Regions from separate parts of the Paenarthrobacter sp. NPDC089307 genome, predicted to be linked through region 1. Evidence: predicted binding sites of a transcription regulator. Region 1 holds the regulator's gene; each other region holds the start of a gene.
What was found. The regulator LexA, encoded in region 1, represses DNA repair genes until DNA is damaged. The targets are predictions, from matches to a motif close to TCGAACANNTGTTCGA.
Positions count from the first base shown of each region.

Region 1 (2,261 bases):
TCTCCTCGCGGCGGGCAGCCGAAGAGGCGGCCGACGCAATGCGCCTACGACTGGATGTGGACATCCTTTGCCAAGGCGAGTCCACCATGGCGGCCCTGGTTAAGCAGTTCGCCGACGAGCCCGATACCTGCCTCTTCGGAACGATGTCGCTGTGGCAGGGTGTGGATGTCCCGGGTGGTTCATGCCGCCTCGTGGTCATTGACCGTATTCCGTTTCCGCGTCCCGACGATCCTTTGATGACGGCACGGTCCCGCGCGGTGGCGCAGTCAGGCGGGAATGGATTCATGGCAGTCTCGGCCACTCACGCAGCTATCCGTCTTGCCCAGGGTGCCGGGCGCCTGATCCGCTCCACCGGGGACAAAGGCGTGGTGGCGGTACTCGATCCCCGCCTCTCCACGGAGAGGTACGGCGGATTCCTGCGGGCCGCCCTGCCGCCGTTCTGGGCGACTACGGACCGTTCGGTGGTACGTGGTGTCCTGGAGCGGTTGGGATCCTCCAGGAAGGCCTGACGGGCCCCCTGCCGCGCCCTGGAGGCGCTGCCCCGGAGGCCAACGAGGGAAGCTAGAGGGACCGAAGTACGGAGACGACCTTGCCCATGATGGTTGCCTGGTCGCCGAGGATGGGTTCGTACTGGGTGTTCTGGGGCAGCAGCCAGGTATGGCCATCCCGCTGGCGGAATGTTTTCACAGTGGCTTCATCATCCAGCAGCGCAGCCACGATGTCCCCGTTGATGGCATCGTTCTGGCGGCGGACAACTACCCAGTCCCCGTCGCAGATGGCGGCATCGATCATGGAGTCTCCGGCGACCTTCAGCATGAAGAGCTCGCCGTGTCCCACGAGCTGCCTGGGCAGGGGGAGTACGTCCTCCACAGTCTGGTCGGCGAGGATGGGGCCACCTGCCGCGATGCGGCCTACCAGGGGAACCATGGCGGTATCGCTTGCGCTGGCAAGCTCCGTGACGGCCAGGCCGCCGGTGCTCCTGAGGCTTGCCGGTGCTTCGACACCCGGGATCGGACCGCCATCAAGTGTCAGCGGCATCAGCACTTCCATGGCCCGGGGCCGCTTGGGATCCCTGCGGAGGTAGCCAAGCTTTTCGAGCTGCGAGAGCTGGTGCGTGACGCTGGACAGGCTGGCCAGTCCTACGGTGTCGCCGATTTCACGCATGCTGGGTGGATAGCCGTTGTCGTTGACGGAACGCTGAATCGTCTCCAGGATCTTCTTCTGGCGCACGGTAAGGCTCTTGGGAGACTTTTGAGGCTGTTGGCTCCGCAGGGGTGCCCCGCCGCCTGTGGCTTTCGCTGCCATGTTCGCCAATGCCTTTCGTTCCGCCCCGAAGTGAGCCGGGGATGCAGGGCCTGAAAAAATGTCAGACCCTCCTGTTCCACTGAAACAGTGCTGTTTCTTCACTCAAACGTAGGGCAGCCACAGGCGTTTATCAAACATTTGTTCTAGCGAGTCTCGACACCGTTCGTTGATAAGTGCTAAAAATGTCATAGCAAGGTTCGAATATGTGTTCTATAAACACCGTCCCAAGGCTTGATGTTCGAACAGGACGTTCGAACACCGGGCAAGGCCGGGAACACAAAGAATTGGCAGCCCTGCTCCGGAAGCCCCGGAGCAAGGCAATAGCTCAGAAGGGCTCAGCTCATGTCCGCAATCACTTCGTTCGCTGATTTCCGCACCACCCAGGCACCCGCCCGCCTGCGCCTCACCCGCCGGGGCCGCATGGTCTTCTTTGGTATCCCGGCAATGCTCCTGGTGGCCGCCCTGCTTAGCCTGGCCGGTTTCATCACTTCCCCTGCCAAGGCTTCCGACTCCCAGGCGCAGCTGCAGCCGCCGGTTGCTGTGTCTGTGACCGTTCAGCCGGGCCAGTCCCTGTGGGGCATCGCCGGCGCTGCGGCTCCGGAACGGGATCCCCGTGATGTCATCGCCGAAATCATCCAGCTCAATGACCTCCGTGGCGGACGCATTCTTCCCGGGCAGCAGCTGTTCGTACCGGCCCACTGAAACGGCCGATGCACGGTGCCGATCGTGCGCCCGGATCTCTGCCCGGACGTCACAGTTACTCGGCAGTCCCAGTGGCCCCTTAAACTGTTCTAGTGAGTGAGCAGCTTGAGCGACTTGACCGACTTCCCCTCCGGACCAACCTGCGTGGACTGAGCCCCTATGGCGCACCGCAGCTCGATGTCCCCGTCCTGCTCAACGTCAACGAGAACACCCATGGCGTGCCAGCCGATGTCCAAGCTGCCATTACAGAGGCT
Region 1 is NZ_JBFBHE010000002.1:46,183-48,443, reverse strand. It holds gene AB0N72_RS04180 (ATP-dependent DNA helicase) at 1-509, shown strand, start outside; gene lexA (transcriptional repressor LexA) at 562-1,305, opposite strand; gene AB0N72_RS04170 (LysM peptidoglycan-binding domain-containing protein) at 1,648-2,007, shown strand; gene AB0N72_RS04165 (histidinol-phosphate transaminase) at 2,100-2,261, shown strand, end outside.

Region 2 (2,261 bases), on a different contig from region 1:
CTACCTGTTTGCGCGCAAGGGCGTTGTGGTTCTGCCCAAGAACGGCCTGAGCGAAGACGACATCCTCATGGCCGTCCTTGACGCAGGTGCCGAGGAAGTCAAGGACAGCAGCGAGAACTGGGAAATCCACTCCGAGCCCTCGGACCTTCAGGCCATCCGTGACGCCCTCAAGGAAGCCGGGATCGAGTACGAAACCGACGAAGCCGAATTCGTGCCGTCCATGCAGGTGGAGCTCGACGTTGATGGCGCCAAGAAGTTCATGAAGCTCGTGGACGCCCTCGAGGACCTGGACGACGTCCAGAACGTGTACAGCAACGCGGACTTCAGCGAGGAAGTGCAGGCTGCCCTCGACGCCGAGTAGGCGCGGCAGCACCCGGATTTGATCATCAACAGGAAGGCCCGGACTTGACTCTTCGCGTATTGGGAGTCGATCCGGGCCTTACCCGTTGCGGCATCGGCGTGGTGGACATTGAGCGGAACCGCCGCGCCACCATGATCGCGGTCGGCGTGGTGGGAACCTCTGCCGAACTGACCCTGGACAAGCGCCTGCTGGTCATAGCACAGGCGATCGACGAGTGGCTTGACCTGCACAAGCCGGACGTCGTCGCCGTCGAACGCGTTTTCTCCCAGATGAACGTAAGTACGGTGATGGGCGTGGCCCAGGCCTCCGGCGTCGTGATCGCCGCAGCCGCCCGCCGGGGTATCCCCGTTGCGCTGCACACGCCCTCGGAGGTGAAGGCCGCGGTTACCGGCAGTGGCACGGCCAACAAAGACGCCGTGACGAAGCTTGTGACCAAGATCCTCCGCCTTGACGCCCCACCCAAACCGGCCGACGCCGCTGACGCCCTGGCTTTGGCCCTGACCCACGCGTGGCGCGCAGGAAGCGGCATGGGGGCTGTCGGCGGAGGCGCCGGGGGCAGTTCCCTGACCCCTGCCCAAAAGGCCTGGGCGGACGCCGAAGCGAAAGCGCGCCGTGCACGGTGATACCTGGCTGTCCTTGCTAGGGTATTCGTAGATATGTTCGGATAGTCCGCTTTCTCCGCTGTTTCACGGCGTCGCAACGGGCAATACTTCAGGAGCCGGGTCTTGATCAGTTTTCTCCGTGGAACGGTAGCCCACGTTGGTTTGTCCAGCGCCGTCATCGATCTCAACGGCGCCGGCATGAGTGTTTTCGCCACACCGCAGACCCTGAGCCACCTGACTGTGGGAACTGAAGCCAAGCTCTTCACGTCCATGATTGTCCGGGAAGATTCCCTCACGTTGTTCGGCTTCGCCGACGACGACGAACGGGAAGTCTTCGACGTCCTGCTCAGTGTCAGCGGGGTGGGACCGCGCCTGGCCCTGGCCGTGCTCGCCGTTCACGAACCGGAGGCCATCCGCGTGGCTGCGCACACCGGCGACGGCAAGGCCTTCACGAAGGTCCCGGGCATCGGACCCAAAGTGGCCGGAAGGATCGTGCTTGAGCTTGCCGGCAAGCTTGTCCCGCACGGCACAGGCACCGCCGCGGCGCCGGAGACCGCAGTCAAGGCCGAATGGAAGCCACAGGTGGTTGCTGCCATGACGAGTCTGGGCTGGTCCGAGAAGGATGCCACGGGGAGCATTGACAAGGCTATGGCCGATTCCCCTGAACTGGTGGAGGCAGGAAACGTCGCGCAGATCCTCCGCGCCACACTTAGGTGGCTCGGCCAGGACGGTGCGCGCGCCGGCAACCGCGTAGGCAGCCGTGGCTGAGCAGTCATTGGTCAGCGGGGGAGAGGAACCGGAAGAGCGGGTCATTGAGGCCGCGCTCCGCCCGAAGAACCTGCATGACTTCGTGGGCCAGCATCGTGTTCGCAAGCAGCTTGCCTTGGTGTTGGAGGCCTCCAAAATGCGGGGTCGCAGCGCCGACCATGTGCTCATGTCAGGTCCCCCCGGGCTTGGCAAGACCACCTTGGCCATGATCATTGCGGCGGAGATGAACGCGCCACTGCGGATCAGCAGTGGTCCGGCCATCCAGCACGCTGGGGATCTGGCCGCCATACTGTCCTCCCTTTCGGAGGGCGAGGTACTTTTCCTCGACGAGATCCACCGCATGTCCCGGCCCGCTGAAGAGATGTTGTACATGGCCATGGAGGACTTCCGTGTGGACATCGTGGTGGGCAAAGGCGCGGGCGCCACGGCCATCCCGCTGGAGCTGCCGCCCTTCACCCTTGTGGGAGCGACCACCCGGGCGGGTTTGCTCCCAGGTCCTTTGCGCGACCGTTTCGGATTTACGGGGCATC
Region 2 is NZ_JBFBHE010000001.1:730,659-732,919, reverse strand. It holds gene AB0N72_RS03330 (YebC/PmpR family DNA-binding transcriptional regulator) at 1-361, shown strand, start outside; gene ruvC (crossover junction endodeoxyribonuclease RuvC) at 406-984, shown strand; gene ruvA (Holliday junction branch migration protein RuvA) at 1,087-1,731, shown strand; gene ruvB (Holliday junction branch migration DNA helicase RuvB) at 1,724-2,261, shown strand, end outside.
Region 2: ruvA (Holliday junction branch migration protein RuvA) is a predicted target of LexA. The motif match lies at 1,010-1,025, and genes of this name have one in related genera.

Region 3 (2,261 bases), on a different contig from region 1:
CGCCGTCGAGGACGTCGCAACCCTTGGCGCGCGCCTCGCGAACCAGTTGCGTCTCGATGGGGCGATAGACGATGTCCGCTACCCAGTGGCGCGGCTCGACCAGCCCGATATCCAGCGGAAGCCCGGGGTGGGCGGCCATGCCGATCGGGGTGCAGTGCACCAGGCCGTCGGCGAGGGGCATGACTTCGCTGAGTTCCGCAGGCGTGCGCGGCGTGACGGTGGCTTCGGGGAAGAGTCCGCCGAGTTCCGCGGCGCGCTCGGCGGCCCGCGCGGCATCCATATCCACGAGGTCCAGGGTTTTGACCCCCGCCTTCAACTGCGCGTATGCGACGGCGGAACCCGCACCACCGGCGCCCAACTGGACCACTCGGTCCAGCTTCGCCTTCGGAAGTCCGTCGCCCAATGCCGAGCCGAAGCCGGAGAAGTCGGTGTTGTGGCCGATGAACCGGCCGTCCTGGATCAGGACCGTATTTACGGCACCCAGGCGAGCGGCGTCGTCGGAAATTTCATCAAGGTGCCCCAGCACCAACTGCTTGCATGGGTGTGTGATGTTCAGGCCGTTGAAGCCCATGCGCCGGGCTGCGGTGAGGAGGTCCCCGACGGCGGTGGCCGGCAGGGCGAGTTCCAGCAGGTCGATGGGGCGGTACAGCAAGCGAAGGCCCTGCACGTCGGCTTCGCGTTCATGCATGGGCGGCGTGAGCGAGGGCATGACGCCTTCGCCAACGAGGCCCACCAGAACGGACTCGGCTCGGTTGCTCATCCTAAAGCTCCTTTGACTTCGGCAAGGCGCGGGGTGTTTCTGGGACTCCGCGTTGCCGGGTGTTAGTTAGGTTACTACAAGTGTTCATATTCCGCACGCTTGTTCTTATCGCGAACAATCACGGACGGGCCGTGCGTTGCGGGGCCTGCTCCGCACCCTTTGCCTTGCGTTTAGCATGCACATCGGGCCTCACAACGGAGCCGGCCGACGAGGTCATCGCTGGGGCAAGCGGGCCGCGAGTTCAGCCGCGGCTTCCTGCAGCGTGGGCACGTGGGCGATGAGTTCCTCCATGGTGAGGCGGAAGACCGGCACGGCTGTGGCAAGTGAGGCGAAAGCGTGGCCCTGGGAATTCAGGACCGGTACAGCGACGGCGCGCATGCCGATCTCGTTTTCCTCATCCATCACGGCGTACCCCTGCCGGCGGACCTGTTCGATTTCCGCGCGGAAGGCATCGCGGTCGGTAATGGAGTGCTCGGTCAGCGGATCCAGGGGTAGATCCTCTACGAGGCGCTTCCGCTCGGCATCCTCCTCGAAAGCAACCAGGGCCTTTCCCACCGACGTCGTATGCAGCGCCCCGAGATGGCCGGGGTCGCTGGTGACGCGGAAAGTCTTGGGGCCATCCACCTTGTTGACCGTGAGGTGGTGGTCGCCGTCGCGGACAGACAGGATCGTGGCCTCATGGGTGCTGTCAGTGACCCGCTGCAGGACCGGCAACGCGGTGGCGGCAAAGCCGTGGTGGTTGGATACCCGCTGCCCCAGCTGGAAGACGCGCAATCCGAGGTGGTAGCGGCGGCCGTCAGGCTCATAGTCAACGAATCCGTCGCGGGTCAGTGAGCCCAGCAGACGGTAGGTGGTGCTGAACGGCAGCCCCGCACTCCGCGCCAGATCAGCCGCACTGGCGCCCTTGGGCTCGTTTCCCAGCAATACCAACAGGCCAAGGGCCTTGCCGACCATGTCGGTCTTTGTGTCCTCTTTCACACTCATAACCCGATGCTCTCACATAGTGAGAGCTATTTCTAGATGGTGGTGATAGCTCTTGACAAGTGACCGCACTCACAGTCATCATTGCTGTATTACGCAAGTAGCTCTCACCATGTGGTTACTTTCCGAGGGATTGACCGGCCGCACCTCGCTTGGGTCTCCCGCTGTAGCTCTATCCGCGACATCGTCGTCACAGAAGGAACACCCAATGAGCCAAACAATGCCGTCAGCGACGCCAGGCATCTCCGAAACCGCAGGGACACCCAAGAAAGCAGCGCTTGCCAGCTTCCTGGGCAGCGCCGTGGAGTATTACGACTTCTTCATCTTCGGCTCCGCCGCGGCCCTGATCTTCCCCCACGTCTTCTTCCCGGACGCCGACACCAACGCGGCCGTCATGTCCTTCGCGACGTTCGGTTTTGCGTACCTCGCCCGCCCCATCGGCGCGGCATTCCTGGGCCACTTCGGGGACAGGATCGGCCGGCAAAAAGTCCTCATGTTCACCTTGGTCCTCATGGGCGCT
Region 3 is NZ_JBFBHE010000003.1:248,400-250,660, forward strand. It holds gene AB0N72_RS08720 (shikimate dehydrogenase) at 1-760, opposite strand, end outside; gene AB0N72_RS08725 (IclR family transcriptional regulator) at 974-1,744, opposite strand; gene AB0N72_RS08730 (MFS transporter) at 1,950-2,261, shown strand, end outside.
Region 3: AB0N72_RS08720 (shikimate dehydrogenase) is a predicted target of LexA. The motif match lies at 852-867, and genes of this name have one in related genera.